Regions from separate parts of the Streptosporangium sp. NPDC002607 genome, predicted to be linked through region 3. Evidence: riboswitches for the same ligand, from Rfam matches in the RefSeq annotation. Region 3 holds a riboswitch; each other region holds the start of a gene.
What was found. A riboswitch is a leader RNA that binds a small molecule or an ion and turns the genes downstream of it on or off. The one in region 3 is predicted to bind cobalamin.
Positions count from the first base shown of each region.

Region 1: it holds a riboswitch for cobalamin, as region 3 does, so the genes downstream of both, cobN (cobaltochelatase subunit CobN) here and ACWD3H_RS35280 (ABC transporter substrate-binding protein) in region 3, are expected to answer to the same signal.
Region 2: it holds a riboswitch for cobalamin, as region 3 does, so the genes downstream of both, ACWD3H_RS04520 (ribonucleoside-diphosphate reductase subunit alpha) here and ACWD3H_RS35280 (ABC transporter substrate-binding protein) in region 3, are expected to answer to the same signal.
Region 4: it holds a riboswitch for cobalamin, as region 3 does, so the genes downstream of both, metE (5-methyltetrahydropteroyltriglutamate--homocysteine S-methyltransferase) here and ACWD3H_RS35280 (ABC transporter substrate-binding protein) in region 3, are expected to answer to the same signal.

Region 1 is NZ_JBSFWD010000009.1:74,668-81,784, forward strand. It holds gene ACWD3H_RS13250 (precorrin-8X methylmutase) at 142-768, opposite strand; gene ACWD3H_RS13255 (precorrin-3B synthase) at 765-2,183, opposite strand; cobalamin riboswitch at 2,198-2,399, shown strand; gene cobN (cobaltochelatase subunit CobN) at 2,435-6,091, shown strand; gene ACWD3H_RS13265 (cobyrinate a,c-diamide synthase) at 6,275-7,117, opposite strand, start outside.
Region 2 is NZ_JBSFWD010000003.1:117,991-125,107, reverse strand. It holds gene ACWD3H_RS04530 (mechanosensitive ion channel family protein) at 1-301, opposite strand, end outside; gene ACWD3H_RS04525 (ribonucleotide-diphosphate reductase subunit beta) at 347-1,342, opposite strand; gene ACWD3H_RS04520 (ribonucleoside-diphosphate reductase subunit alpha) at 1,409-3,664, opposite strand; cobalamin riboswitch at 3,781-3,982, opposite strand; gene ACWD3H_RS04515 (tripartite tricarboxylate transporter substrate-binding protein) at 3,987-5,009, opposite strand; gene glmS (glutamine--fructose-6-phosphate transaminase (isomerizing)) at 5,115-6,935, opposite strand; gene ACWD3H_RS04505 (hypothetical protein) at 6,947-7,117, opposite strand, start outside.
Region 3 is NZ_JBSFWD010000042.1:41,485-48,601, forward strand. It holds gene ACWD3H_RS35260 (iron chelate uptake ABC transporter family permease subunit) at 1-376, shown strand, start outside; gene ACWD3H_RS35265 (ATP-binding cassette domain-containing protein) at 379-2,169, shown strand; gene ACWD3H_RS35270 (DUF7676 family protein) at 2,169-2,717, shown strand; gene ACWD3H_RS35275 (hypothetical protein) at 2,714-3,124, shown strand; cobalamin riboswitch at 3,192-3,389, shown strand; gene ACWD3H_RS35280 (ABC transporter substrate-binding protein) at 3,550-4,554, shown strand; gene ACWD3H_RS35285 (FecCD family ABC transporter permease) at 4,551-5,627, shown strand; gene ACWD3H_RS35290 (ABC transporter ATP-binding protein) at 5,624-6,418, shown strand; gene ACWD3H_RS35295 (hypothetical protein) at 6,415-6,891, shown strand; gene ACWD3H_RS35300 (hypothetical protein) at 7,047-7,117, shown strand, end outside.
Region 4 is NZ_JBSFWD010000024.1:120,684-127,800, reverse strand. It holds gene ACWD3H_RS26045 (hypothetical protein) at 1-614, opposite strand, end outside; gene metE (5-methyltetrahydropteroyltriglutamate--homocysteine S-methyltransferase) at 822-3,071, opposite strand; cobalamin riboswitch at 3,174-3,391, opposite strand; gene ACWD3H_RS26035 (GNAT family N-acetyltransferase) at 3,451-4,461, shown strand; gene ACWD3H_RS26030 (O-acetyl-ADP-ribose deacetylase) at 4,560-5,072, opposite strand; gene ACWD3H_RS26025 (ArsR/SmtB family transcription factor) at 5,155-5,496, opposite strand; gene ACWD3H_RS26020 (serine hydrolase) at 5,663-6,616, opposite strand; gene ACWD3H_RS26015 (AbrB/MazE/SpoVT family DNA-binding domain-containing protein) at 6,751-7,002, opposite strand; gene ACWD3H_RS26010 (hypothetical protein) at 7,091-7,117, opposite strand, start outside.

The DNA of each region.
Region 1 (7,117 bases), on a different contig from region 3:
ACCGCGAGCCCAACCCCGTACAGGCACCCGAGATCCCCGCTCAACCCGCTCACTCCTCCTCACCCGCGATCACGTTGACGGCAGCCGCCGCCACCGCGAGCCCAACCCCGTACAGGCACCCGAGATCCCCGCTCAACCCGCTCACTCCTCCTCGCTCGCGATCGCGTTGACGGCGGCCGCCGCCATCGCGCTGCCGCCCCTGCGTCCGTGCACCACCAGGTGGTCGAGTCCGGCCGGGTGCTCGGCCAGGGCCAGCTTCGACTCCGCGGCCCCGATGAAGCCGACCGGCACGCCCAGCACCGCGGCCGGGCGTCCGGCCCCCTCCTCGACCAGTTCGAGCAGGCGGAACAGCGCGGTCGGCGCGTTGCCGATCGCGACCACCGCGCCGTCGAGCCGGTCGCGCCACAGTTCCAGCGCCGCGGCGCTGCGGGTGGTGCCCAGCCGCAGCGCCAGCTCCGGGACCCGCGGGTCGCCGAGTGTGCAGATCACCTCGTTCGCCTTCGGAAGCCGTCGCCTGGTGACACCGGAGGCGACCATCATGGCGTCGCACAGCACGGGCGCGCCGTCGCGCAGCGCCTCGCGCGCCGCCGTGACGACTCCCGGCGACCACGCGAGGTCGTCGACGAGGTCGACCATGCCGCAGGCGTGCACCATGCGGACCGCGACCTGGGCGACGCCCGGCGGCATGCCGCCGAGGTCCGTCTCCGCGCGGATGGTGGCGAAGGAGCGGCGGTAGATCTCCGCCCCGTCCCTGATGTAGTCGATCACGTTCCCTCTCTGGTCGCCGCCACCGCGGCGCTCGTCTGCTCGGCGTCGGCGAACGTACGGCTCACGCCGTCCGCCTCGACGCGGTATCCGTCTCCGGTCGCGACCACGTCCACGACCCGGCCGCGCGGGCGTCCGCACCGCCGCTCGCAGCCCGACCAGTGCACGGGGAGCGCACGGGTGCGGCCCCGCGAGGGGTGGACGTCATCAGGACCGTCCGCATCGAACTCGGAACCGGTGCCGCCGTTCGCGCGCACACCCGCATGGACGTCGGCGTGGACGTCGGCGAGGGCCTTGGCGCATCCGGGCCGGCCGGCGCAGGCGGTCAGGCCCAGCCACGGCGACGCCGGGTCGCCGACCAGGCCCGCGGCCGTGAGCGTCGCCCGCAGGCCGTCGGCCTCCGGCGGCGGCAGGTCGGGGACGACGATCGTCCGCCACGGCGTCACCCGGACCTCTCCCCCGCCGTGCTCGGCCGCCTGGGCGAGCGCCTCCAGCTGGGCCGCCGTGAGCCGTCCGAGCGCGGCGAGAACGGTGAGGGCCGACCTTCCGTCACGCTGCGCGGCGACCCCGATTGTGCCGCTGTCCACCGTTCGCGCCCGTCGTACGGCGGGGGCGGACAGCCGGAGAGCCGGCTCCGCCCCGAGCCCGCGGGCCGAGACCCGTACTGGGCCGTCGGTCAGCTCGGCGAGCCGCCACGCGCCCGACCCCTGCTCGGCGCGCTCGGCCAGGAACGCCTCGGCGACCGCGAGCATGCCGGTGACGGCGGAGGAGACGGGTGCGCGCAGCCCCAGGTCGGCACCGGCGAGCAGCAGCGCCACCTCGGAGACGTCCGCCGAGGCGTCCACCGGATCGACCGGCAGCAGCGTGACGTCCGCGCCGAGAGCCGCCATGTCGCCCGAGCCGTCGTCGAGCGCGAAGAGGAACCGGCCGGGCAGGTCGGCGAGCACGGGCCGGGCGCGGAGTTCCCCGTCCAGCTCGGACACGAGCGGACGGACGTCGAGCAGGCTCGCGGGTGCCCGCCCGGCCAGGGGTGAGGCCACGATGTTGCGTACCCGCTCATGCGTGGCCGACGGTAGCAGCCCGGCGGCGGCCAGCCGCACGGCGAAGTCGGATGCCGGGGAAAGCCGCCGGCCGTCGTCCGGAACGCGCGTGTCGTCGCGTGCCGGGTGCACGACGGGAAGGGGCTCGCCGTCCTGCGGCGGGAGGCCGCGTACCTGGAGGTTCGCCCGGGAGGTCAGCTCGATCACGCCGGATCCGAGCTCCCGGGCGGCGGCGGCGACCACGCGGAGCTGACGCGCCGTGAGCGCCCCGCCGGGAACCCGGATCCGCGCCAGGCCGCCGTCGGCCGCGGCGTGCACCTGGAGCGCTCCGGGACACGCGTCGGCCCGGGTTCTTCCGGGAGGGTCGGTTATTGACACGCAGTGGATGGTAGCTCCCATTTCTTTACGGATGTCCGCCTGGCATAGTGTGACCTAGGCGACGGCGCAGGGAGGAAGCCGGTGTGAAACCGGCGCGGTCCCGCCACTGTAACCGGGGAGCGAACCCCACCGAAGGCCACGGTCCGGCAACGGACGGGAAGGCCGGGGTGAGCGTTGATCCGGGAGCCAGGAGACTCCTGCCGTCGCGATGACGACGACCCGGGGCGAGGACCCCGAGGGAGGACTTCTGCATGCGTTCCGTGCCGCCCACCCCGCGATCGGCCGTGCCACCCGCGCCGCCTGCCGTCCTGCTGCTGTCGACCTCCGACACCGACCTGCTCAGCGCGCGGACGAGCGGTGCGAACTACCGGCTCGGCAACCCGGCGAGGCTGTCCGCCGAGGACCTGCCCGCGCTGACCGAGGGCACGGACCTCGTGGTCGTGCGACTGCTCGGCGGACGCCGGGCATGGCAGGACGGGCTGGACGCGCTGCTCGCCGACCGGCGGCCCGTCGTGATCCTCGGTGGTGAGCAGGCCCCCGACGCCGAGCTGATGGAGCTGTCCACGGTGCCCGGCGGGGTCTGCGCCGAGGCGCACGCCTACCTCGCGCACGGCGGTCCGGCGAACCTGGCCCAGCTGCACGCCTTCCTCTCCGACACGGTGCTGCTCACCGGGTACGGCTTCGCCCCGCCCGCGCCCACCCCGAGCTGGGGCCCCCTCGAACGTGTCGTGCGACGCACCGAGGGCCCCGTCATCGGCGTGCTCTACTACCGCGCGCACCACGTCGCGGGCAACACCGCCTTCGTCGAGACGCTCTGCCTGGCCATCGAGGAGGCGGGCGGCCAGGCCCTGCCCGTCTACTGCGGTTCCCTGCGCAGCGCCGAGCCCGACCTGTTCGACACGCTCCGGGCCGCGGACGCCCTGGTGGTCACCGTGCTCGCCGCCGGGGGCACCCGCCCGGCGACCGCCTCGGCGGGCGGGGACGACTCCGCGTGGGACGTCGGCGCGCTCGCCGAGCTGGACGTGCCGATCCTGCAGGGCCTCTGCCTGACCACGGGAAGGGACGCCTGGCGGGAGAACGACGACGGCCTGTCCCCGCTCGACGCGGCCTCCCAGGTGGCGATCCCCGAGTTCGACGGGCGGATCATCACCGTGCCGTTCTCCTTCAAGGAGGTCGACGACGAGGGCCTGACCGTGTACGTGGCCGATCCCGAGCGGGCCTCGCGGGTGGCCGGCATCGCGGTACGGCACGGCCTGCTCCGGCATGTCCGGGCACCGGAACGGCGGATCGCGGTGATGCTGTCGGCGTACCCGACCAAGCACTCCAGGATCGGCAACGCGGTCGGCCTGGACACCCCCGCCAGCGTGGTCAGGCTGCTCACGGCCATGACGGAGGCCGGGTACGACCTCGGAGACGGTTTCCCCGGCGTGGCGGAGCGGGACGGCGACGCGCTGATCCACGCGCTGATCGCGGCGGGCGGCCAGGACCGGAACTGGCTCACCGAGGAGCAACTGGCCGCGAACCCGGTGCGGATCCCGGCCGCGCGCTACCGGGCGTGGTTCGAGACGCTGCCCGAGGACCTGCGGCACGGCATCGAGGCGCACTGGGGGCCGCCGCCGGGCGAGTTGTTCGTCGACCGGAGCCGCGATCCCGACGGCGAGATCGTGCTGGCCGCGCTGCGCGCGGGCAACCTCGTGGTGATGGTCCAGCCGCCGCGCGGCTTCGGGGAGAACCCGGTCGCCATCTACCACGACCCCGACCTGCCGCCGAGCCACCACTATCTGGCCGCCTACCGGTGGCTGGCCGACGACTTCGGCGCGCACGCGATCGTGCACGTCGGCAAGCACGGCAACCTGGAGTGGCTGCCCGGCAAGTCGGCGGGGATGTCGGCCTCCTGCGGCCCCGACGCGGCGCTCGGCGACCTGCCGCTGGTCTACCCGTTCCTGGTGAACGACCCCGGTGAGGGCACGCAGGCCAAGCGGCGGGCGCACGCCGTACTGGTCGATCATCTGGTGCCGCCGATGGCCCGCGCGGAGACCTACGGCGACATCGCCCGGCTGGAGCAGTTGCTGGACGAGCACGCCTCGATCGCGGCCATGGACCCGGCCAAGCTGCCCGCCATCCGGGCGCAGATCTGGACGCTGATCCAGGCCGCCAGGCTCGACCACGACCTGGGCGTCGACGACCGGCCGCAGGACAGCGGGTTCGACGACTTCCTGCTGCACGTCGACGGATGGCTCTGCGAGGTCAAGGACGTCCAGATCCGCGACGGCCTGCACGTGCTCGGCAGCGCCCCCGAGGGGAAGGCCCGCGTCGACCTCGTGCTGGCCATGCTCCGCGCCCGCCAGATCTGGGCCGGCCAGGAGGCACTCCCCGGCCTGCGTGAGGCCCTCGGCCTGGCCGAGGACGGCGGCGCCGCGAGGGTGAGCGTGGACGAGGCCGAGTCGCTGGCCCGCGCCCTCGTCGAGGGCATGGAGGAGCACGGCTGGGACCCGTTCACCGTCTCCCCCGTCACCGCGTCCGTCCTCGCCGGCGGAAGTGACCGCGACTCCGGAGTCCTGGCCGCCGTGGAGAAGGTGCTCGGGTTCGCGGCCAGGGAGATCGTGCCCCGGCTCGCCAGGACCACGGACGAGATCGGCGCGGTGCTGCACGCGCTCGACGGCGGTTACGTCCCCGCCGGGCCGAGCGGGTCGCCGCTGCGCGGGCTGATCAACGTGCTGCCGACCGGGCGGAACTTCTACTCCGTCGATCCCCGGGCGGTGCCCAGCAGGCTGGCGTGGGAGACCGGGCAGGCCATGGCCGACTCCCTGCTGGAGCGGTACCGCTCCGACACCGGTGAGTGGCCGCGCTCCGTCGGGCTGTCGGTCTGGGGCACCAGTGCCATGCGCACGGCGGGCGACGACGTGGCGGAGGTGCTCGCGCTGCTCGGCGTGCGGCCGGTCTGGGACGAGGCGTCCCGGCGGGTCAGCGGCCTCGAACCGATCCCGCTCGCCGAACTCGGCCGGCCCAGAATCGACGTGACCGTCCGGATCAGCGGGTTCTTCAGGGACGCCTTCCCGCACGTCGTCACCATGCTGGACGACGCCGTACGGCTGGTCGCGGGCCTCGCGGAGGCCGCCGGGGAGAACTACGTGCGGGCGCACGCCGACGCCGACCTGGCCGCGCACGGCGACGAGCGGCGGGCCACCCTGCGAATCTTCGGCTCCCGTCCGGGCGCCTACGGCGCGGGCCTGCTGCCGCTGATGGAGAGCGGGAACTGGCGCGACGACGCCGACCTGGCCGAGGTGTACGCGGTCTGGGGCGGCTTCGCCTACGGCCGCGACCTCGACGGAACACCGGCGCGGCAGGACATGGAGAGCGCCTACCGGCGGATCGCGGTGGCCGCGAAGAACGTCGACACCCGCGAGCACGACATCGCCGACTCCGACGACTACTTCCAGTACCACGGCGGGATGATCGCCACCGTGCGGGCGCTCACCGGCCGGGCACCCGCCGCGTACGTGGGCGACAGCACCCGTCCGGACGCGGTGCGGACCAGGACCCTGCACGAGGAGACCGCGCGGATCTTCCGCGCCCGGGTGGTCAACCCCAACTGGCTGGCGGCGATGCGCAGGCACGGGTACAAGGGCGCGTTCGAGCTGGCCGCCACCGTGGACTACCTGTTCGGCTACGACGCCACGACGGGCGTGCTGGCCGACTGGATGTACGACAGGCTGGCCGCCACCTACGTCCTGGACCCGGAGAACCGGGCGTTCATGGCCGCGTCGAACCCATGGGCGCTGCACGGCATCGCCGAACGGCTCCTTGAGGCGGCCGACAGGAAGATGTGGGAGCACCCCGACCCCGAGATCATGACGGCCCTGCGGGAGGCGTACCTCACCATCGAGGGCGACCTGGAGGACCGCTGACCCGCCCCCCGGGGTGAGTGTGGTTCAACCGATACCGCCGGACTTGGAGCCATCGGACCGGTGCGGGCGGAGATGTACGCGCGTGATGTGACCACCTTTGTGCAGGATGCCGCCGGGCTCGGAGTCATCGGACCGGTGCGGGGCCCTGAGGTGAAGGCGGTTCGATCCCGGAGTGAGGGCGGTTCAGCCGATGGCCGCGACCAGGCGTTCGGCCAGCTCGGGGCTGCCTGCCCAGTGCAGGTGCAGGTAGGACGCGGCCAACAGGGGCTCGGCGAAGCCGTCGGCCGCGCCCCTCCAGCGGAACAGCGGCGGCGTCGCGTGCCCGGGATCGGTGGCCGTGCGGTGGAACTCGTGGCCCCGGTAGCGCTCGCCCTCGCGGGTGAGCACGGACTTGGCGGTCGCCACGGCGTCGCGGTAGCCCAGCGTGAGCCTGCCGGTCATCGTCGCGGTGATGTCGAGCCTTCCGCACATGGGATGGCCGTCCAGCTCGCGCGCCAGGTAGAGCAGCCCGGCGCACTCGGCGACGATCGGGCCGTCGAAGGCGGCCACCCGGCGGCGGAGCGGCTCGTTGGCGGACAGCTCCGCCGCGTACATCTCGGGGAAGCCGCCGCCGATGACGACCGCCCCGGCGTTCTCGGGGAGGCACTCGTCCCTGAGCGGGTCGAAGGTCGCCACCTCGGCCCCCGCCGCCGCGAGCAGCTCGACCTGCTCGGCGTACCCGAAGGTGAACGCCGCCCCGCCCGCCACGGCCACGACCGGCCGCCCACCGGACGCGGACGCGGTCACGGTCACAGACGGGGACGGGGGCAGGGCCGGAGTCCAGGGATGCGCGGGCAGCGGCGACGCCGAGCGCGCCAGGGCCACCAGTCCTTCGAGGTCGCAGGAGTCGGCGACCAGGGCGCCCATCCGCTCCACCGCCGCCACCGCGTCCCCGCTGCGCTCGGCCGCCGGGATCAGCCCGAGATGGCGGGAAGGGGTCGCCACCCCGTCCACCCGCGGGATCACGCCCAGTACGGAGATGCCGCT
Region 2 (7,117 bases), on a different contig from region 3:
CCACGTCGGTGACGGCGTAGGCGGCCTGGATGACCAGCCAGGTAGCACACCCGATCATCGCCACGCTGAGGCCGCGGTCGATCACCTGGCTGACCGAGCCCTCCGCCATACCGGGCTCGTAGGCGGTGTAGGCGGTCGCCACGGCGGCCATGGCGAACCCCGGCCAGGTGCAGCGGCTCACGACCGGACCGGCGAGCGCCCACTTCTCACCGATCAGCCGTGAGCGCAGCACCCTGCGCACCACCTCCACCGCCACGACCGCGGCGGCCACGGAAATGATCATGATGACCCAGCTGGACACTGACGACTTCCCCTTCGTCGCTCTCTTCCCCGGACCATCAGCCAATCAGAAGGACTCGTCGAAAGCGACATTCCCCTCGACGGCTATCTGGTAGGCCGAAACCCGCCGCTCGAAGAAGTTGGCCAGTTCCTGCACGTCCTGCAACTCCATGAACGCGAACGGGTTGGCCGTGCCGTACCGGACGGGCATCTGGAGCCTGACCAGCCGCTGGTCGGCCACGTACTCAAGGTAGCGCCGCATCTGCTCCACCCCCATTCCCGGCAGACCGTCACCGCACAGGTCGGCCGCGAAGGCCAGTTCGGCCGCCACCGCCTCCTCGATCATCCGGGTGACCTGCTCGGTGAGCTTGTCGTCGAACAGGCCGGGCTCCTCGGCCCGCACGGTCTCCACGACACCGAAGGCGAACTCCATGTGCATGGACTCATCACGGAAGACCCAGTTCGTCCCGGTGGCCAGGCCGCTGAGCAGCCCTCTGGCGCGGAACCAGTAGACGTAGGCGAAGGCCCCGTAGAAGAACAGGCCCTCGATGCACGCCGCGAAGCAGATCAGGTTGAGCAGGAACGTCCGCCGGTCCTCCCTGGTCTCCAGCCGGGTCAGCCCGCCGAGCGAGTCGATCCAGCGGAAGCAGAACTCCGCCTTGTCGCGGATCGAGGGGATGTGCTCGACCGCGGCGAACGCCTTGACCCGCTCATCGGGATCGGGCAGGTAGGTGTCCAGCAGGGTCAGGTAGAACTGGACGTGCACCGCCTCCTCGAACAGCTGCCTGCTGAGATAGAGACGCGCCTCGGGGGCGTTGAGGTGCTGGTAGAGGTTGAGGACGAGGTTGTTGGCCACGATCGAGTCGCCGGTGGCGAAGAACGCCACGAGGCGGTTGATCAGGTGACGCTCCTCGGGCGTCATCCTCGCCAGGTCCGCCAGGTCGGAGGCGAGATCCACCTCCTCGACGGTCCAGGTGTTGCGGATCGCGGCCCGGTAGCGCTCGTAGAACTCGGGGTAGCGCATCGGCCGCAGGGTGAGATCCATGCCGGGGTCGAGCAACATCGGGAAAATGCCTTTCGGAGTGGCTGAGGGGTGACGGGGTGCCCTCGGGACGGGCCGCCGGCAGGCCTACTGGCAGGCGTCGCAGTACTCGGGGTTCTCCAGGGAGCAGGCGACGGCCTGGGGGTCGAGGACGGGGACGGGGACCTCCCCGGCCACCGGTGCCGCCACGGTGGCCTGCGCGATCCGGGTGGCCGGGCGCGAGCGCAGGTAGTAGGTGGTCTTCAGGCCCGACTTCCAGGCGTAGGCGTACATCGAGGAGAGCTTGCCGATGGTCGGCGTGGCCATGAACAGGTTCAGCGACTGCGACTGGTCGATGTACGGGGTGCGTGCGGCGGCCAGGTCGATCAGCGCCTTCTGCGGCAGCTCCCAGGCGGTCCGGTAGAGCAGCTTCAGGTCGGCGGGGATCTCGGGAATGTCCTGGACGGAGCCGTCGGCGCGCTTGATCGCGTCACGGATCCGCGAGGTCCACAGCCCCCGGGCCCGCAGGTCGGCGACGAGATAGCGGTTGACCTGGAGGAACTCACCCGAGAGGGTCTCGCGCTTGAAGATGTTGGAGACCTGCGGCTCGATGCACTCGTAGCAACCGGCGATGGAGGCGATCGTGGCCGTGGGCGCGATCGCGATCATCAGCGAGTTACGCAGCCCCGTTCCGGCGATCCGCTCCCTGAGCTCCGTCCACGCGGCCGACGTCGCGGCCCCGTAGTGGTCGGGGTGGAGCACCCCGGCGGCGGCCCTGGTCTCCTGGTACGAGGGGTGGCGGCCCCGCTCCGCGGCCAGGTCCGAGGAGGTCCGGTAGGCGGCCAGCGCGATCTCCTCGGAGATCCGGGTGGACAGCTCCAGCGCCCGCGGCGAGTCGAACGGCAGCCGCAGCGTGAACAGCACGTCGGCCAGGCCCATCACGCCGAGCCCGATCGGGCGCCACCTCTGGTTGGCGGCCCGGGCCTCGGAGGTCGGATAGAAGCCCAGGTCAATGGTGCGGTCGAGGAACCGCACGGCGGTGCGGACCGTCGCGCGCAGCCGCGCCCAGTCGATCCCGTCTCCGGACTCCCCGGACAGGTGGGCGGCCAGGTTGATCGAGCCGAGGTTGCAGACCGCGGTCTCGGCGTCGCTGGTGACCTCGAGGATCTCGGTGCAGAGGTTCGACAGATGGATGACGTTTTCCGGCCTGGCCGTCTGGTTGGAGGTCCGGTTGGCCGCGTCCTTGAAGGTCATCCAGCCGTTGCCGGTCTGGGCGAGCGTGCGCATCATCCGGCCGTACAGGGTGCGGGCGGGGAGCTGCGCGGTGAACCGGCCCTCGGCCTCGGCGGCCCGGTAGGCGTCGTCGAACGCGGCGCCGTACAGGTCGGTGAGGTGCGGGACCTCCTTGGGGTCGAACAGTGACCAGACGCCGTCGGCCTCGACCCGGCGCATGAACTCGTCGGGGATCCAGTTGGCCAGGTTCAGGTTGTGCGTGCGGCGGGCCTCCTCGCCGGTGTTGTCGCGCAGTTCGAGGAACTCCTCGATGTCGGCGTGCCAGGGCTCCAGGTAGACGCAGGCCGCGCCCTTGCGGCGGCCGCCCTGGTTGACCGCGGCGACGCTTGCGTCCAGGGTGCGCAGCCAGGGCACGATGCCGTTGGAATGGCCGTTGGTACCGCGGATCAGCGAGCCCCGCGAGCGGATCCGGCTCCAGGCGATCCCGATGCCCCCGGCGTACTTCGACAGCCGCGCGACCTGCCCGTAGCGCTCGTAGATGGCCTCCAGCTCGTCGCGGGGCGAGTCGAGCAGGAAGCACGAGGAGAGCTGGGGCCTGCGCGAGCCGGAGTTGAAGAGCGTGGGCGAGCTGGGCAGGTAGGACAGGGTGGCCATGAGCGCGTACAGCTCGGCGGCCTCCTCGACGGTCTCGGACAGGCCGCAGGCCACCCGGAGGAAGAAGTGCTGCGGGCGCTCCAGCACCTTGCGGGTGCGCGGGTGACGCAGCAGGTAGCGGTCGTAGACGGTACGCAGCCCGAAGTACTCGAATCTGGCGTCGGCGTCCGGCTCGATGAGCGCGTCCAGGACTCCGGCGTGGGCGGCCACGAACTCCGCGAGCCCGTCGGCGATCAGCCCCGCCTCGTGCGTCGCGGCGACCGACTCGGAGAAGTCGCGGACGCCGTGCTCGGCGGCCTCGTCGGCGATCAGCTCGGCCAGCAGCGCGGCGGCGACCCTGGAGTTCTCGGGGTCGGTGATCACCCGGGCCGCCGCCTCGTCGATGGCCAGCCTGCGATCGACCGGCGCGTTCCCGGCGTTCTCCGCCACGGTTCCCGCCGCGATCCCTGCTGCGGTCTCTGCCAAGGCCTGTGTCACGTGGTGTTCCTCGCTCGCTCTGACTTCCCCGTACGGCTCCGCCGGAGGGGCACGCGTCCGCGAGCGATCCCGGGCACGCCGGACCGCCTCGTTCCGCGGGCCCTCCCACGAGGCCCTGGACAATCACGTCGCCGGCAGGTCTTCGGACTCACGGGCGCCCTGCGCATGCCTACCGGCCGTCGCTTCCCGGGCATGGTTCACCCAGTGCTCACATGACGGCTTTCGTTCCCGTTCACCGCTGCGGGGCAGTCCCGGAATCTCACCGGGTTCCCTCTTGCCTCGCCCCTCCCGGGGCGAACCAGCAACGAGCAGGATCCTACATCTAGGGGCGTCTGACGCAACTACCCCAACAAGTTGTGTCGGAGGACTTCAGTAGCCCGAGCTCGTGAAGCACCCCGCGGGTGCGGGCCGTCTCGGTGAAGAGCCACTGGCGGAAGTCGTCACCGCTGAGGTAGACCCGGCTCCATCCATTGGCCGCGCACAGGGCGCGCCAGCGCGGCGCGGCGTCGATCCTGTCACACAGGGCGATCGCGGCGTCCCGGTCCGTCTGGCTCATGCCCTTGGGTCCCAGCAGGCCGCACCAGTCGCTGTACTCCAGCCGGACCTCGACCTCCAGGAGCGTCGGCGCGTCGATCCCGTCGAGCCGGCTGCCCGAGGAGACCACCAGGGGACGCAGGCGGCCCGCGGTGACCTCGGGCCGCAGGGCGCGGGCCGACCCCAGCAGGGCCGCCACCCGTCCGACCTGGAGCGCCTCGGCGGCATCCTCGGCGCCGAGGAACCCCGCGTACTCCAGCAACCGGGCGTCCACCCCGAGGCACTTGCCGATCATGCCGTAGAGCACGTGGTCGGAACCGCCCTCCGGCCGGCCGCCGACCGTCAGCACCGCCGGGTTGCGGCGCAGCTCCGCGGCGAAGTCCTCGAAGGTGCGCAGGCGGGAGTCCGAGGGGACGACCAGGACCGTCCAGTCGCCGACCAGGCGGGCGAGAGGGGTGGTGGCGTCCACCACCGCGGCGGTGTTGGCGATCTCCGCGGCCGTCACCATCGGCATCGCGGCGACGAGCACCCTGCCCTCGCGCGTGAACGAGCCGTGTACGGCGCCGAACGCGTCACGCGGGACGGAACCCAGGGCTCCCGGCCGCCCGACGGCCATGGCGGAGCGCGCCAGCCCCGACAGGACCAGGACGGAGGCGAGCCTGCCCGCGATCCCGTCCCAGCCGTGGCCGTCGGCGGTGGGTTCGAGGATGCTCAGGCGGCCCACGGCCGAGTCGGCGGAGTCACCGTTCAGGTCGCAACCCGCGACGACCATGGCACCCGCCACCAGCGCGAAAAACCTCCTACGGCGCATAAGCGCCCCTTCCCCCAAGAACCCCCTATACCATAGGTTACCTCCTTATCACTATCTGTTACAGACCGGGGGCGGCCACCACCGGCGGCCGCCCCTGGAGCCGTCTCACTCCACCGTCACGCTCTTGGCCAGGTTGCGGGGCTTGTCGACGTCCCGCCCCAGCGCCACGGCGGCATGGTAGGCGAAGAGCTGGAGCGGGATCGACAGCAGGATCGGGTCCAGCTCGGTCTCGTTCCTGGGCACCACGACGCAGTCGTCGGCCAGCTTGGGGTCGGTCGTGCGGTGACCGACCATGAGCACCCGGCCGCCCCGGGCGCGGATCTCACCCAGCGTGGTGAGGTTCTTGTCCAGCAGCTCGTCGTCGGGGACGATCGCCACGGTCGGCATGTCCGGGCCGATCAGCGCCAGCGGCCCGTGCTTGAGCTCGCTGGCCGGGTACGCCTCGGCGTGCACGTAGGAGATCTCCTTGAGCTTCTGCGCGCCCTCGCGGGCCACCGGATATCCCCGGACCCGGCCCACGAACATCATGCTCGGCGCCTCGGCGTACTTCTGCGCCAGCTCCTTGAGCCGCGGCTCCAGCGTCAGGATCTCCTTGATCTGGTCCGGCAGCCTCCGCAGGCCCTCGCAGATCCGGCGGCCGTCGGCGGGGGACAGGTCACGCACCCGGCCGAGGTGCAGTGCGAGCAGCGCGAAGGCCACGGCGGTCGAGGTGAACGCCTTCGTGCTCGCCACCGAGACCTCGGGCCCCGCGTGCAGGTAGACGCCGCCGTCGCACTCACGGGCGATCGCGCTGCCCACGGTGTTGACGATGCCGAGCACCCGGCCGCCCTTGCGCTTGAGCTCCTGGACGGCGGCGAGGGTGTCGTAGGTCTCCCCCGACTGGCTGATCGCCACATACAGGGTGTCCGCCTCCACCACCGGGCTGCGGTAGCGGAACTCGCTGGCCGGCTCCGCGTCGGCCGGGATGCGCGCCAGCTCCTCGATGAGCTGCGCGCCGATCTGGCCCGAGTAGTACGCGGAACCACAGCCGATGATCTTCACCCGGCGGAACGAGCGGGTCTCCCGCGCGTCCATGTTGAGGCCGCCCAGGTGGGCGATGTGGAAGCGGTCGTCCAGACGGCCGCGAAGCGTCCTGGCCACGGTGTCGGGCTGCTCGGAGATCTCCTTGAGCAGGTAGTGCTCGTAACCGCCCGTGTCGTAGTGCCCCGCCTCCCAGTCGACGGTCAGCGTCTCCTTGGCCGTCTCCCGCGCGTCGCTGGCGAAGGTGTTGAACCCGTCCGCCTTGAGCACGGCGATCTCGCCGTCCTCCAGGTGGACCACCTGGCGGGTGTAGCGGACCAGCGCGGCGACGTCCGACGCGGCGAACATCTCCTTCTCACCGATGCCCAGCACGATGGGGCTTCCGTTGCGGGCCACCACCACCTCGCCGGGGCGCTCGGAGTCGATCACCGCGATGCCGTACGTGCCGACGACCCGCTTGAGCGCGGTCCTGACGGCCTCCTCCAGGGAGTCGGCCTCCTTGACCGTACGGGCGATCAGGTGCGAGAGCACCTCGGTGTCGGTCTCCGACAGGAAGATCGCGCCGTCGGCCTCCAGCTTGGCGCGCAGCTCGTCGGCGTTCTCGATGATGCCGTTGTGCACGACGGCGATGCGCTCGTCGGTGGACAGATGAGGGTGGGCGTTGACGTCACTGGGCGCGCCGTGGGTGGCCCAGCGGGTGTGGCCGATGCCCAGCCCGCCCTTGAACCGCGCGGGCACGACCGCCGCCAGGTCGGCCACCCGGCCCTTGACCTTGCGCATCTTCAGACCCTTGTTGGAGACCACCACCCCGGCCGAGTCGTAGCCCCGGTACTCAAGACGCTGCAGACCCTCCAGCAGGATGGGGGCCGCGTCCTTGGGCCCTACATAGGCCACGATTCCACACATGTAACCGTTCCTTATCCATAGACGATCCGGCGCAGCTGGCGCAGGGAGAGTTCGGGTGCCGCGACACGGCGTACCGCCAGCTCGGCGGCCAGCCTGGGGAAGATCTCGTCATTGACCAGCCCTCTCCCCTTGAGCTCCGCGTGACGCCGCCTGACGAACTCCTCAAGAGGTTCGGAGAAGTA
Region 3 (7,117 bases):
GCTCAACGCGCTGCTGCTGGGCGAGAACTACGCGCGCACGATGGGCGTGCGGGTACGGGTGGTGCGCACGCTCACCCTGCTGACCTCCTCGGTGCTGGCCGGGGCGGTGACCGCCTACTGCGGGCCGATCGCCTTCCTCGGCCTGGCGGTGCCGCACGTGGCCCGGCTGCTGCTGGGCACCGCCGACCATCGGGTGCTCATGCCCGCGGTCGTCCTGCTGGGCGCCGCCGTGGCACTGGCGTGCTGTGTGGCCACCCAGGCGCCGGGCAGCGGGGTCGTGCTGCCGCTGAACGCCGTGACCACCATCTTGGGCGCGCCGGTGGTGATCGCCGTACTGCTGCGCAGCCGCGCGGCCCGAACCGGACTGGCGGTGTGAGCATGAGCCTGGAACTGCGCGGACTGCACGCCGGATACCCCGCCAGGCGGGGACAGCGGGAGCGTCGCGTGCTCGACGATCTGGACGCCGAGGCCCTGGCGGGCGAGCTGACCGTGCTGATCGGCCCGAACGGCACCGGCAAGTCCACGCTGCTGCGCACCATGGCCGGGCTCCAGCCCGCGCTGGGCGGCCAGGTACGCGTCGACGGCGTCGGCATCGAGACCCTGCCCGCCGCCCACCTGGCCAGGAGCCTGGCCGTCGTGCTCACCGAACGCGATCTGCCGCCGCTGCTGAGCGCCCGCGAACTGGTCGGGCTGGGCCGTCACCCGCATACCGGATTCACCGGACGGCTGTCGCCCGGTGACCACGAGATCGTCACGTGGGGGTTGACCGCTGTGAACGCGGGCCATCTGGCCGACCGGGCGGTGAGCGAGCTGTCCGACGGCGAGCGCCAGCGGGTGCTCGTCGCCCGCGCCCTGGCCCAGGAACCGGCGGCGATCCTGTTGGACGAGCCGACCGCCTTCCTCGATGTCACCTCCCGGGTGGCGCTCATGGGCCTGCTGCGCCGTCTGGCCCGTGAGAAGAACCTGGTCATCGTGGTCTCCACCCATGATCTGGAGCTGGCGCTGCGGGTCGCCGACCGGATGTGGCTGATCGACCCGGCGGGCCGTCTGCACACCGGAACCCCGGAGGAGCTGACGCTGCGGGAGGTGATCGGCGCCTCCTTCGACGGGGCTGAACTGACCTTCGACGCGGCTTCCGGCATGTTCGTGCCGCAGAGCGGGACCGGCGCCACCGTCCGTATCCTCGCCGAGGGCCTGCACGCTCCGCTGCTGGAGCGGGCGCTGGCCCGAGAGGGCTGGCATACGGTCGGCGCCGGGCCTGCTGAGCTGGCGGTGGAATGGACGGGCGACGGCTACGAGGCGGCCTACGACGGCACCACCCACTGGTTCGCCGCCTTGCCCGACCTGGCCACCTGGACGCGTACGGCGCACTCCCGGCTCACCGTCGCCCAGCCCGGACTGCTTCCCGCCTCACCGCCGACGGTGTCTGCGGCGATCGCCGACGTCTCCACGATCAGCGGCTACTTCGACGTCGGGATCGGCCCGATCGAAGCGGGCTGGCGACCGCTCATCGACCTGCTGGTCGACCCCGAGCCCCTGCGGCAGCGAATCACCGATGTCGCCGAACGCCTGGGTACCGACGAGATCCGGGTGGCGGCCTCCATCTTGTTCCAGGGGCTGGCGGCCCGGCTGTGGTCACCCGTCATCGGCGCGGCGGTAGCGCACGACCTGCTCTTGGACCTGGCCCCCTTGCGAGTCCACTGGCAGGCGGCGTCCAGCGGGCCGCTGCCGCTGCGGGCCGAGCGCCTGACCGGCTGGCAGATCCTCGACCCCGCCAGGATCGCCGAACCGCTGCACCGCAACGTGGTGACCGAGTTGCTGGAGCCGCTGGCGCAGGCCGTACAGGAGATCGTGAAGATCGCCCCTGGGCTGCTGTGGGGCAACGCCGCCTCCGCCCTGGCAGGCACCGTCCGTGCCGTCGCCCGCGAACGCCCCGAGCTCACCGCGCGGGCCGTCTCACTCGGACGCGAACTGCTGACGCTGGGGGTGCTGAGGGGCGGCGGCGACCTGGTCGAGCCCGCCCCCGGCCAGCCGTTCTTCGTCCGGCGCAGTTGCTGCCTGTACTACCGGCTGCCCGGCGGCGGCAAGTGCGGCGACTGCGCCCTGAGCGACCCCGAAACCCGCCGCGAGCAGTGGGCGCTGTCCCTGCGACAGACCGAAGGAGCCTGATGAGTCACACCGTCGTCGAGGAGCTCGGGACCGGCACCCTGCACGTGTGGGCACTGCCCACCGACGAGCAGACCCTGCTGGCCCTGGTCACCGGCATCTTCGAAAAACACTGGGAGCACATCTGGTTCGGCGTGATCGTCCAAGGCGCCGCCTGGGAGGTCGCCGCGCCCAACGCACCCGAGCGGATCAGCCTGTACGACGGCTATGTCACCGTCGACTTCGGCCGCTGGCACTTCCACCTGTGCATCGGCGAGCACACCGCGAGCGGTCCCGAACTCGGGCGGATCCGCCGCTGTGCCCGCGCCGAGCTGTATCGCTCCATCGGCGCCGACGGCAGCCCCGTCTCCTGGGGCGTGCGGATGTTCAACGGCCAAGGCGACCAGCTGATGACAGTGCTGCTGCCCAACCCCTTCCTCACCGACCGCCAGCAGATCCTCGACCCGCCCGACTATGAGCGCCTGGCCGCCTGGGACGAACTGCGCGCCACCTACCTCGGCCTCGGACCCGACCCGCTGGACCGCACCGGAAAGGGGTTCAAACACACATGAGCAAGATCACCGCCTGCCGGGACTGCTGCTGCGGCAGCGCCCGGAAGGTCCCCGGTCTCGACCACGGCGAGCAGCTCCGCCGCCTGTCGGAAATCGCCGACATCCACATCAGCGACTGCCTGGACGTGTGCGAGCAGGCCAACGTCATCGTCGTCCGCCCCTCACCCGCCGGACGCGCCGCGGGCGGGCGGCCGGTATGGCTCGGCCTGGTCAACCACCCCGATGCCGCCGAGGACATCGCCGCCTGGATCCAGGCCGGCGGCCCCGGCCTCGCACCGATGCCCGACATCCTCACCCTGCACGCCTTCACCCCGCCCGGCCTGGTCAAAGCGAGGAAAGACCCGCTCGTCCGAGGGCTTTCCGTGGCGAGCCCCGCAGAAGGCGTCTCAGCGAACAGGGAACCGTGATGCCGAACCAGCGCTCTAGCGGCCAAGCGTCGTGTCCGGGCCGGTCTCGCCGGTGCCGTATCCGCTTTTTGTCGTTGATGGGTGGTGTGCGAGCATGGTCGGCGTTGGCGAGCGCGGAACGAGGAAGCCGGTGTGAATCCGGTGCGGTCCCGCCACTGTGATCGGCGAGCGAATCCCGAATCAGCCACTGCCCGTGTGCGGGTGGGAAGGCCGGGAGGAGCGTTGACCCGAGAGCCAGGAGACTCACGCGGTCGCCTCCTCACAGAAATTGGGGCGGATCTCCCCAAGAGAGGAACGGTGATCGCCATGCCGCGCATCTGGCATGAGGGCCTTCGGGATGCCCGCGTCACGAGCTTCTTTTAAAGATCCGGCTCCTTGCCCCATCCCGCTCATCGGGCTCAGCCCGTGAGTGAAAGGACCTGTTCATGACGAGCCGACGCTCGCTTTTCTTCCTCCCACTTCTCATATCCGCCTTGCTGGTGGTCGGCTGCGGAACCACCGAGCAGACCGCCGGTCCCACGGGCGCCGCGAACCCGGCGGCGAGCTCGGCCGCCGCGGGGTTCCCCCTCACCGTGACCAACTGCGGCGTGACCACTACCTTCCAGAAGCCACCGCAGCGGGCGGTGACACTCAACCAGCACGTCACCGAGATCATGCTCGCGCTCGGACTGGAGAAGTCGATGGTCGGGACCGCCTACCTCGACGACGAGATCCAGCCCGACTACCAGGCCGCCTACAACGGAATCAAGGTGCTCGCCGAGGAGTACCCCTCTTACGAGGCGTTGCTGTCGGCCGAGCCCGACTTCGTCTACGGCGGATTCAACAGCGCCTTCGCCGAGAAGGAAGGGCGCGGCCGGGACGCCCTGGCCAAGGCCGGGATCGACTCCCATGTCAACATCGAAGCATGCCCGACCGGTCCGGTGACCATGACCCAAGTCGAGGACGAGATCCGGACGATCGGCAAGATCTTCGGCGTGCCCGACCGCGCTGAGCGGCAGATCGCCGCGATGCGCGGCGTGCTGGACGGCGTCACGGCCAAGATCGACGGGGCCGACCCGATCAAGGTGTTCGTCTACGACAGCGGCGACAAGACCGCCTTCACCGCCGGCGGCGCCGGAATCGGCAACGAGATGATCAAACTGGCGGGTGGGACGAATCTGTTCGCCGACCTTCCCAAGTCCTTCGGAGACGTCTCCTTCGAGCAGGTCGCCGAGCGGGCGCCCGACGTGATCGTCATCTACGACTACGGCGACGATTCCGTGGAGGGCAAGAAGAAGTTCCTGCTCGCCAACCCGGCCCTCAAGGACGTGCCCGCGATCAGGGACCAGCGGTTCGCGGTGCTACCGCTGTCGTCCACGGTGCTGGGCGTACGGATGCCCTCTGGCGTGGAGTCACTGGCCCGCCAGATCCACCCGGACCGCTTCGCGTGACCAAGATCGCCCCGTCCAGGCCGTCGGCACCCGTGGTCGTCGGCGGCCGCGGGCGCGTGCCGTACACGCTGGTCCTGGCGGTGCTCGCCGTCGCCGTGGTGGCGGTCGCCACGGCCGGGATCGCGGTCGGTTCGGTGCTCCTGCCGTTCGGCGAGGTGTGGGCCATCGTGCTGCACCGGCTGTATGCGCCTCTGGTCGAGCCCACCTGGGCACCGGTCAGGGAGACGATCGTGATGGACGTCCGCGTCCCTCGCATTCTGCTGTGCGGCGTGGTGGGCGCGGGGTTGTCGGTGTGCGGGATGGCCCTGCAGGCGCTGGTGCGCAACCCGTTGGCCGACCCGATGCTGCTCGGGGTGTCCTCGGGCGCGACGGTCGGCGCGGTCGTCGTCATGGTGTTCAACGTCTCGCTGCTGGGGGCGTTCTCGCTGCCGCTGGCCGCTTTCGCCGGTGCCTTCGCGGCGCTGGTGCTGGTCTACTTCCTGGCCCGCACCGGCGGGCGGATGACGACGGTGCGGCTGGTGCTGTCCGGGGTCGCCACGGCCGAGGTCCTCTCGGCGGTGGCCAGCTACCTCATCGTCACCTCCAACGACCCGCACAAGGCCGATTCGGCGCTGCGCTGGATGCTGGGCGGCCTGGCCGGCACCACCTGGGACCTCGTCTGGATCCCCGCGGCGGCGGTGCTGCTCGGCACCGGCGTGCTGCTGGGTCTTGGCCGCCCGCTCAACCTGCTGCTGGCCGGGGAGGAGGCCGCCGCCGCCTTGGGGCTGAACGTGCACCGCTTTCGCGGCGCGCTGTTCGCGCTGGTCGCCCTGATGATCGGCGCGATCGTCGCGGTCAGCGGTTCCATCGGGTTCGTGGGGCTGATGCTGCCGCACGTGGTGCGCCTGCTGGTCGGCGCCGACCACCGGCGCGCGCTGCCGGCCGTCGCCCTGCTGGGCGCGGCCTTCCTCATCGCCGCCGACCTCGCCGCCCGCAGTGTGATCGCCCCCGAGGAGATCCCGATCGGCATCCTGACCGCCCTGACCGGAGGGCCTTTCTTCCTGTGGCTCATGCGGCGGAGGGCGGCCCGGTGATCCCGGCGGACAGACCCGCGGCTCTGCGCCTGGAGGGCGTCGGCGTCGTCGTCAGCGGCAAGGTCCTGGTGCGGGAGGTGTCCTTGGACGTCGCCCCGGGCGAGGTCGTCGCGCTTGTCGGCCCCAACGGCGCGGGCAAGTCCACCCTGCTGCGCACCCTCTACCGCGCACTGCGCCCCACGTCGGGACAGGTGACGTTGGACGGCGAAGACGTCTGGCGGATGACCGGCAGGCGGCTGGCCCGGCGGCTGGCCGCCGTCCTGCAGGAGGCGCCCGGCGAGTTCGAGCTGACCGTGTACGACGTGGTGGCGATGGGCCGCACCCCCTACAAGCGGGCGTTCCAGGGCGACGACGCCGACGACCGGGCCATCGTCACGGGCGCGCTGCAGGAGTTGGACGTCGCCGATCTCGCCCAGGCTCCGTTCGACCGGCTGTCCGGCGGCGAGAAGCAGCGCGTCCTCATCGCCCGCGCCCTGGCGCAACAAGCCGGGACGATGGTGCTGGACGAGCCGACCAACCATCTCGACCTGCGCCACCAACTGGACGCCCTGCGGCTGGTGCGGCGGCTCGGGGTGACCGCCGTCGTCGCGCTGCACGACCTCAACCTGGCCGCGGCGTTCTGTGACCGGATCTGCGTCATGGACACCGGCCGCCTGATCGCCGCGGGCCCGCCCGCCCAGGTGCTCACCACGGCACTGCTGGCCGAGGTCTACCGGGTCGAGGCCGAGGTCACCCTGCACCCCCGCACCGGCGTCCCGCAGATCAGCGTGCTTGCGGGAGAGCTGACATGACCCGCCTGCGGCCCGCCCGGCCCGAAGCCGTCGCCACCGCACTGGTCGACCTCGCCGACCTGGGCCCTTTCTTCACCCTCGCCGTCGGCGAGACCGACGGCGCCTGGCGGCCCGTCACAGACGCCTACACGGATGGGCTCGCCTATCTGGTGGCCGACCGGGTGACCCGGTACGGTACGCCCGAGCACCGCATCGCCGCGTCCGTCGTCCAGCTCGGCCACGCCGCCCGGCTGTGGTCTGTCGTCCTTGGCTGCGTCGTCGCGCACGATATCGTCCCCGACCTCGGAGACCTCCACCAGCAGGTGGACGGGCCCGCTCTCCGGCTGCCCGCGGCCCGCGGCTGGTACGCACCCGAGGGCGAGGAGACCCCACCGGGGCTCGACGTGAGGCCACCTACGACGATCTGGGCCGCACCATCACCACCACGCAGATCGAGCGCATCCCCGCCACCGTCGCACACACCACCGCGCTGACCTACGACACGGCGGGCAACCTCACCAAAACCGTCGCCCCAGGCAACAAGACCACCAGCTACACGGTCAACGCCGCCGGAGAGGTCACCGTCGCCACCGACCCACTCAACCACTCTTCCACCTTCGGCTACGACCTGCTGGGCCGCACCACCAAGGTGACCGACGCACTTAACAACTCCACCGAGGCCGAATACGACCTGGCCGGACGCAAGATCGCGACCAAGGA
Region 4 (7,117 bases), on a different contig from region 3:
CGGGCATGATCCAGAATCACGGTGCCGCTCACCTTGACGTTGGCGAAGCCGACCTGACCCGTGGCGCCGAGCCCGATCGCGGAGATGCCCCGCCCCGCCTGGAGCCGGTCGCAGTCGATGTCCAGGCTCCGCGCGTGGCTCAGCGTGAGGCTCCCGGCAAGCTGGGTCCCGCGCAGTTCCACCGGGCCGGTGAACACGCACCTCTCCAGCCGCAGATGCCCGTCGATCTGCGCGTTGGAGGCGAACAGGCCCGGCAGGTGGGAGCCGTTGAAGCTCAGCTGCGGGCACCGTGCCCAGTACAGGCTGGGTTCCTCCTCGAAGAAGCAGGACAGGAACCGCGCGGAGTGACGGAGGGTGGAGTAGGCCAGATTCACCCGCTCGGTGATCCGGGCACCCTTGATCCGGAGCGCCGGGATCCGATGCGACCGAGGGGGCTCCTCGCTCATCAGCAGGACGGCGATCACCCTGGCCCGGACCGTCCGCCCCTCGTCCCAGGCCGCCCCTGCCGCCGGGTCGTCCTCCTCCGGCTTCCCGGTGGTGAAGTCGACCTCCTCCCCAAGTGGAAACGCCTCCCATATCCGGCGCTCAGCGTCGGACAAGTCCTCAACCCGCACATCGCCCCCCTTTGCCCAAACACTGCCATCTTTTGATCGTTTGCGTCCAGAGGAGGGTTGTCCCGTGGCGGCTTCGGTGGTTGTCAGGCGGCCGGGCGGTGGTCCAGGACGATGGCGCCGGAGCTGAAGGCCGTGCTGCCGGCCGGTTTCCGATCCCGGAGACTCGCCCCACCGCCGGGCACCGGCGATGGGGCGAGCGACCCGGTGTCAGTCCTGCGGCACGCGGAGAGCCATGGCGGCGGTGACCATGTTGCGCAGGGAGGCACTGGTCTCGGGGTAGCCGCGGGTCTTCAGGCCGCAGTCGGGGTTGACCCACAGGCGGGCCGGGTCGACGGCCTGAAGGGCGCGCCGCAGGTTCTGCTCGATCTCCTCGGAGGACGGGACGCGGGGCGAGTGGATGTCGTAGACGCCTGGGCCGATGCCGCTCTGGTAGCCGGCGTCGCGCAGGTCGGCGACGAGTTCCATGTCGGAGCGGGCGGCCTCGACGCTGGTGACGTCGGCGTCGAGGTCGCCGATCGCACCGATGATCTCCCCGAACTCGGAGTAGCACATGTGGGTGTGGATCTGGGTGGAGTCGGCGACTCCGCAGGTGGCCAGCCGGAACGCGCCGACGGCCCAGGCCAGATAGGCGGCGTGCTCGTCCCCGCGGAGCGGCAGGAGCTCGCGCAGGGCGGGCTCGTCGACCTGGATGATGCGGATTCCTGCGGCCTCCAGATCGTGGATCTCGTCGCGGAGGGCGAGGGCGACCTGGCGGGCGGTGTCGGCCAGGGGCTGGTCGTCGCGGACGAACGACCAGGCGAGCATGGTGACCGGGCCGGTGAGCATGCCCTTGACGGGCTTGTCGGTGAGGGACTGCGCGTAGGTGGCCCAGCCGATCGTCATCGGCTCCGGCCGGAAGACATCGCTGTGCAGGATCGGCGGACGGACGCAGCGCGACCCGTAGGACTGGACCCAGCCGTGATCGGTGGCGGCATATCCGTCGAGCCGTTCGGCGAAGTACTGCACCATGTCGTTGCGTTCGGGCTCGCCGTGGACGAGGACGTCCAGGCCGAGTTCCTCCTGCAGGGCGATCACCCGCTCGACCTCCTCCCTCATGGCCTGCTGGTAGGCCGCGTGGGTGAGCTGCCCGGCCTTGTGGGCGGCGCGGGCCTTGCGGATCTCGGGGGTCTGCGGGAACGAGCCGATGGTCGTGGTCGCCAGATCCGGCAGGCGTAGCGCGGCCCGTTGGGCGGCGAACCTCGCGGCCCGGTCGCCACGGCGGACGCCGTCACCGAGCATGTCGAGACGGGCCCGGACCCGGTGGTCGACCGTGGCAGCCTCGGTCTCGGCGGCGGGGAGCGGGCCGGGGGCGTCGGAACGCGAGGCCCGGCCGAGGGCGACGACTTCGGCGACCTTCTGCCGGGCGAAGGCCAGACGACCCCGGACGGCCGGGGCCAGCGCGGTCTCGGCGTCCAGGTCGAGCGGGACGTGTAGCAGCGAGCAGGAGGTGCTCACCTCGACCTGGTCGGCCAGGCCGAGCAGGACCGCGCAGGTCGCCTTCGCCCGCTGAACGTCGGTACGCCACACGTTGCGGCCGTCCACCACCCCGGCGACGACGGTCTTGCGGGGTAGTCCGCCGACGGAGGCGAGCACGCCGAGGTTTCCCGGCCCGGCGACGAAGTCCAGACCGACCGCCTCGACACGGGTTGCGGCCAGCATGCGCAGCGCGTCCGCGGCGACCGTACCGAAGTAGGTCGCCACCAGGATCCGGGGCCTGTTGGGCAGCTCGCCGAGGTGTTCGTAGACGCGGGCGAGCGCGGCGATCTCCTCGGCGTTCCGGTCGGCGACCAGGGCGGGCTCGTCGAGCTGTACCCACCGTGCGCCCGCCCCGGCGAGCCGTTCCAGCAGGTCGGCGTAGACCTCGACGAGCTCGTCGAGCAGGTCGAGAGGCCGGAATCCGGCGGGCGCGCCGGGCGAGGCCTTGGCGAGCAGCAGATAGGTGAGGGGACCAACCAGCACCGGGCGGGTCTCCACTCCCAGGGCCCTGGCCTCCGCGTATTCGGCCAGCGGCTTGGACCGTGCCCCGTCGGCCAGCCGGAACCGGGTGTCCGGCCCCACCTCGGGCACGATGTAGTGATAGTTGGTGTCGAACCACTTGGTCATCTCCAGCGCCGGGACGTCCTGGACGCCGCGGGCCATGGCGAAGTACCGGTCCAGGCCGGTCAGGTGCCGGTAACGGCCGGGCACCGCGTCGACCATGACGCTGGTGTCGAGTACCTGGTCGTAGAGGGAGAACGTGTTCGACGGGATCGTGTCGAGGCCCGCGTCGCGCAGGCCCGTCCAGACCTCCTGGCGCAGGACCTCGGCCGTCTTCGCCAGGGCGGTGGCGTCGGAGCGCCCGGCCCAGTAGTCCTCGGTGGCGAATTTCAGTTCCCGGTGTGTCCCGATACGGGGGTATCCGAGGATCGTCGTTTGCATGGCAGCTTCCCTCGCTGAGCCACGGGCGGCCGGGCAGGAGGGAAGGAGCGCGCGGCGCGCGTCCCTGGCCCTCCCACGAGGCCGCGGACCACCGCGCGCCGAACGGCGCACGGGCGGAGGCAGGTCTTCGGACTCGCGGGCGCCACACCTGGGACAGGCATGTCCTACTGGCCGTCGCTTCCCAGGCCCAAAGGCCCAGTGCGTGGTGACGGCGGTCGTTCCCACTCACCGCTGCGGGGCAGTCCCGGATTCCCACCGGGTTCCCTCTTACGACATCCAGATCCCAGGGACCTGGATGAACCATCCGCGCCCAGGAGTCTAACCGGGCGGGCGGCATTTATCCCGTTGAGTTCTCGGAGACGATCTGTAGGTTGTCAGCATGTCTTCGTCGCTTCGCCTGGAGAAGGTCACCGCGGACAACGTCGAGGCCGCGTGCCGGCTGCAGGTGCGACCCGACCAGGAGGAGTTCGTGGACCCGGTCGCGTGGTCACTCGCCGAGGCGTACGCGCAGCCTGAGATCGCCTGGCCTCGACTGATCTTCGACGGCGAGCAGCTGGTGGGCTTCGTCATGGGCTTCTTCATGGTCCGTTTCAACCCGGACGACCCGGATGACACGCCCCGCTGTGGAATCTGGCGGCTGAACATCGCCGCCGATCAGCAGGGTCGGGGATATGGCCGCTTCGCGGTGGAGTCCGTGTGCGCGGAGGTCCGCAGACGTGGGCAGACCCGCGCGACGGTTACCTGGGCTCCGGGAGAGCACGGGCCCGAGCGCTTCTACCTCCGGCTCGGCTTTCGCCCGACCGGCGAGAAGAGCGGCGATCAGGTCGTCGGCGAGCTGGCCCTGACCGGGCACCGAGATGCATTCCAGATGGGTCCGGCCGAGGTCCGTCGCCTGACGACCGAGGACTGGAAGACGTTCCGTGATGTCCGGCTCGCGGCACTGGCGGACGCACCGGAGGCCTTCTCCTCCTCGCTCGGGCGGGAACAGGCGTACGACGAGGCACGGTGGCGTGCCGGGATGCTGCCGGAGCGCGGAGTGAAGGCGGTCGCGGTCGTTGAGGGCCGGGTGGCCGGGGTCGCCGGCGGCTGGGTGCCCGAAGACCGGGGTGGGGCGGTCGAGGTGTACGGAATGTGGGTCGATCCGGCCGCGCGAGGCGCCGGGGTCGGTGCCCTGCTCGTTGAGGAAGTCGTCGCGTGGGCCGCCGAGCGCGGACATCGGAAGATCCAGCTGTGGGTCGTGGACGGCAACGACGGGGCGGCCCGGCTGTACCGGCGCCTGGGTTTCGAGGCCACCGGTGAGTCCGAGCCGCACACCAACGACCCCGGCGTCCACGAACGGCTCATGGTCCGCGTGCTCGACGCCCGGCCCCGGGGCCCTCACGGCACCTGAGGGTTCGTTAGGGCTGGGAGGCTTCGCCGGCGAGCTCAGGCGACCGGTGTGTTGGAGAGGCAGGCACGGCAGCCTTTGTGTCAGTGGTTCGCCACCCCTCACCCGGCGCCGAGCGTCCTTTCGAAGACGGTGTAGGCGTCCGGGGTGAACAGTACGAACCGCAGATCCGTGACCTGTGTCGGTGCGCTGCGTACGGTGCCGAGCGCGATGCGGGCGGCGTCGTCGATGGGCCAGCGGTAGATCCCGGTGGATATCGCGGGGAAGGCGACGCTGGTCGCACCCAGCTCGTCGGCGACCCGGAGGGATTCGCGGTAGCAGGAGGCCAGTAGGTGCGAGCGGTCCTCGGTGGGAGAAAAGACGGGGCCGACGGTGTGGATGACCCAGCGGGCCGGCAGGTCGCCCGCGACGGTGGCCACGGCCTGGCCGGTCGGCAGCCCCTTGCCGTAGTGCGAGGCGCGCAGCTCGCGGCAGGCGGCCAGGATCGCGGGGCCGCCGCGCCGGTGGATGGCCCCGTCGACCCCGCCGCCTCCCAGCAGCGAGGAGTTGGCGGCGTTGACGACGGCGTCGACCTGCTGCGCGGTGATGTCCCCCTGGACCAGCGTTACCTGCATGAGGTCGAGTCTGCCAGCGGAACCTCGATTTCCGGCGCCGATTCCACCGGCTTGACGCGGGTCCTCGCGCACCCGCTGAACCTCAGCCAGGAAGATCGCGAGGTTTCACCGGAGCGCCGGAGCGCTCGGCCACGTCGATCGCGGCGGCGGCCAGGGCCAGCACGGGGAAGATCGCATGTGACGGTACCCGGTAGACCCCCCGCTCGGGCTGCTCGACCAGCCCGGCCGAGGCCAGCGTCTTGAGGTGGTGGTACAGCTGGCCGGGGGAGGCGAGGGCCAGCTCGGCCTGCAGGTCGGCGACCGGCTTGGGCCCGACGACCAGCAACTGCAGGATCTCGAAGCGCGCCGGATGCCCGGCGGCGGCCAGCACCGCGGCCAACGGCCCGGTCGGCTGCTGAAGCAACCAGCCGGGGCTGCGGGCCACCTCCCACAGCCACTGGTAGCCGCCGAGCCTGGCCTGGCCGCCGTAGGTGATCAGGCCGGTGTCGTCGCCGTCCGCCGGTGGCTTGGGAACGGTGAGCGCGGCCTCGAGGGCGGCGACCCGCGCCTCGAGGTCCTGGAGCCGGTCGTCGACACTGGTCAGGGTTGCCTCACTTCAATGCTGCGCGGACTTTCGCGAAGAAGACGGGATCGGTCGCCATCCGCACAATGAACTGCTGATGAGCATAGCTGCGCATCCCGGAGAACCAGGTCGCCTCAGGCAGTCGCCGCAGTGCGAGGACGGTCTCGCGCGGCTTCTCACCTGGCCGGACGATGTACATGGCCTCGCTGATGACGCCGGGCAGCGCGCCACCCTTGGTGCCGATGAGGAGCGTGCGGGGGTCGGCGCCGGGCTGGCGCATCGGCCACTCCAGGTGCTTGCTCGCCGTCTTGTCCTTCCTGAGTCCGGCGAGCACTTCGCGCAGCACGCCAGGTTCGACGCGGGTCACGGTTTCGGCCCAGGCAGCCTGCTGGGCGAAGCCGGGGAGCGTGGGCCGCACCTGCGTACCGGCCTTGACGTAATTCTTCAGACAGACGTCGGCGGGCAGTGTGCAGCCGCCGAAGGCGCGTAGTATCTCGCCGTTGATGGTACCGACGCCGGTCTGCGCGATCTTGCGCAGCGCGCCGGGGCCGAGGCGGTCGCGCAGCAGGTCGGCGGCGGCGTTGTCACTCTCCTCGATCATGGCGGAGACGACCTGGTCGAGCGTGACGCTCGCACCGGGCTTGAGCCGTTCGAGCGCCGCTTCGTGGGCACCACCATCGGTGCCGGGCAGGTGGTAGGCGTTCCACAGGGCCATGGAGACGCGTTCGCCCGGCTTGACCCTTCCCTTGCGGACGGCGTCGGCGTAGGCGGCGAGATGGATGATCTTGGTGGTCGACGCCACAGGGGTGAGGCGATCGGCGTTGTGGCTGATGCCCTGGGTTACCAGCGCGACGTCGTCGGGGTGGGCCTGGACGTAGGCGAGTACGGCCTCAACGTCCTTGAGTTCGGCGGGGTCGGCGCCGGCGCCGGTCATCGGGACCGCCAGCACTGTGGTCAGGAGCATGCTGAGGATGGGTTGCATTCCTCGATTTAACCATAAAATCGGAATTTCGGAATATCGAGTTTTGAAGCTGACGGGTAGCGGCCGTGGTCACCTCTGGCCAGGGCGGGTGGCGGTCCTCTCCGGTGCCGCCGACGTCGCCGTGGCGGCACCGGTCAGCTCCAGCTCTCGCGACTCGTCTCGACGTCCACGGCCTCGGTGAAGCCGGGGATGGTGCCGATCACCCCGTCGAGGCGGCTGCGGTGTCGCCGGATGATGATCTGGCCACCCTCTTGGGCGATGTCAACCAGGTCTCCCGGGTGAAGGCCGAGCGTGCGCGGCACCGATGCCGGCAGGATCACCTGGTTCTTGCTGGAGATGCGTGCCGGCCCCGTGCGCCTGGCACGCGTCCTCTTGCCGTGCTCCATAACCTTTGCGGTAGCCATCACAAGTAAAGGCGAAACCGTGTCACGTACGGTGGGTGATTGATTTCGGAAAGTTGCCATCCTTTGCCGGTCAGGTGAACCTGAGCGTGATGGCGTC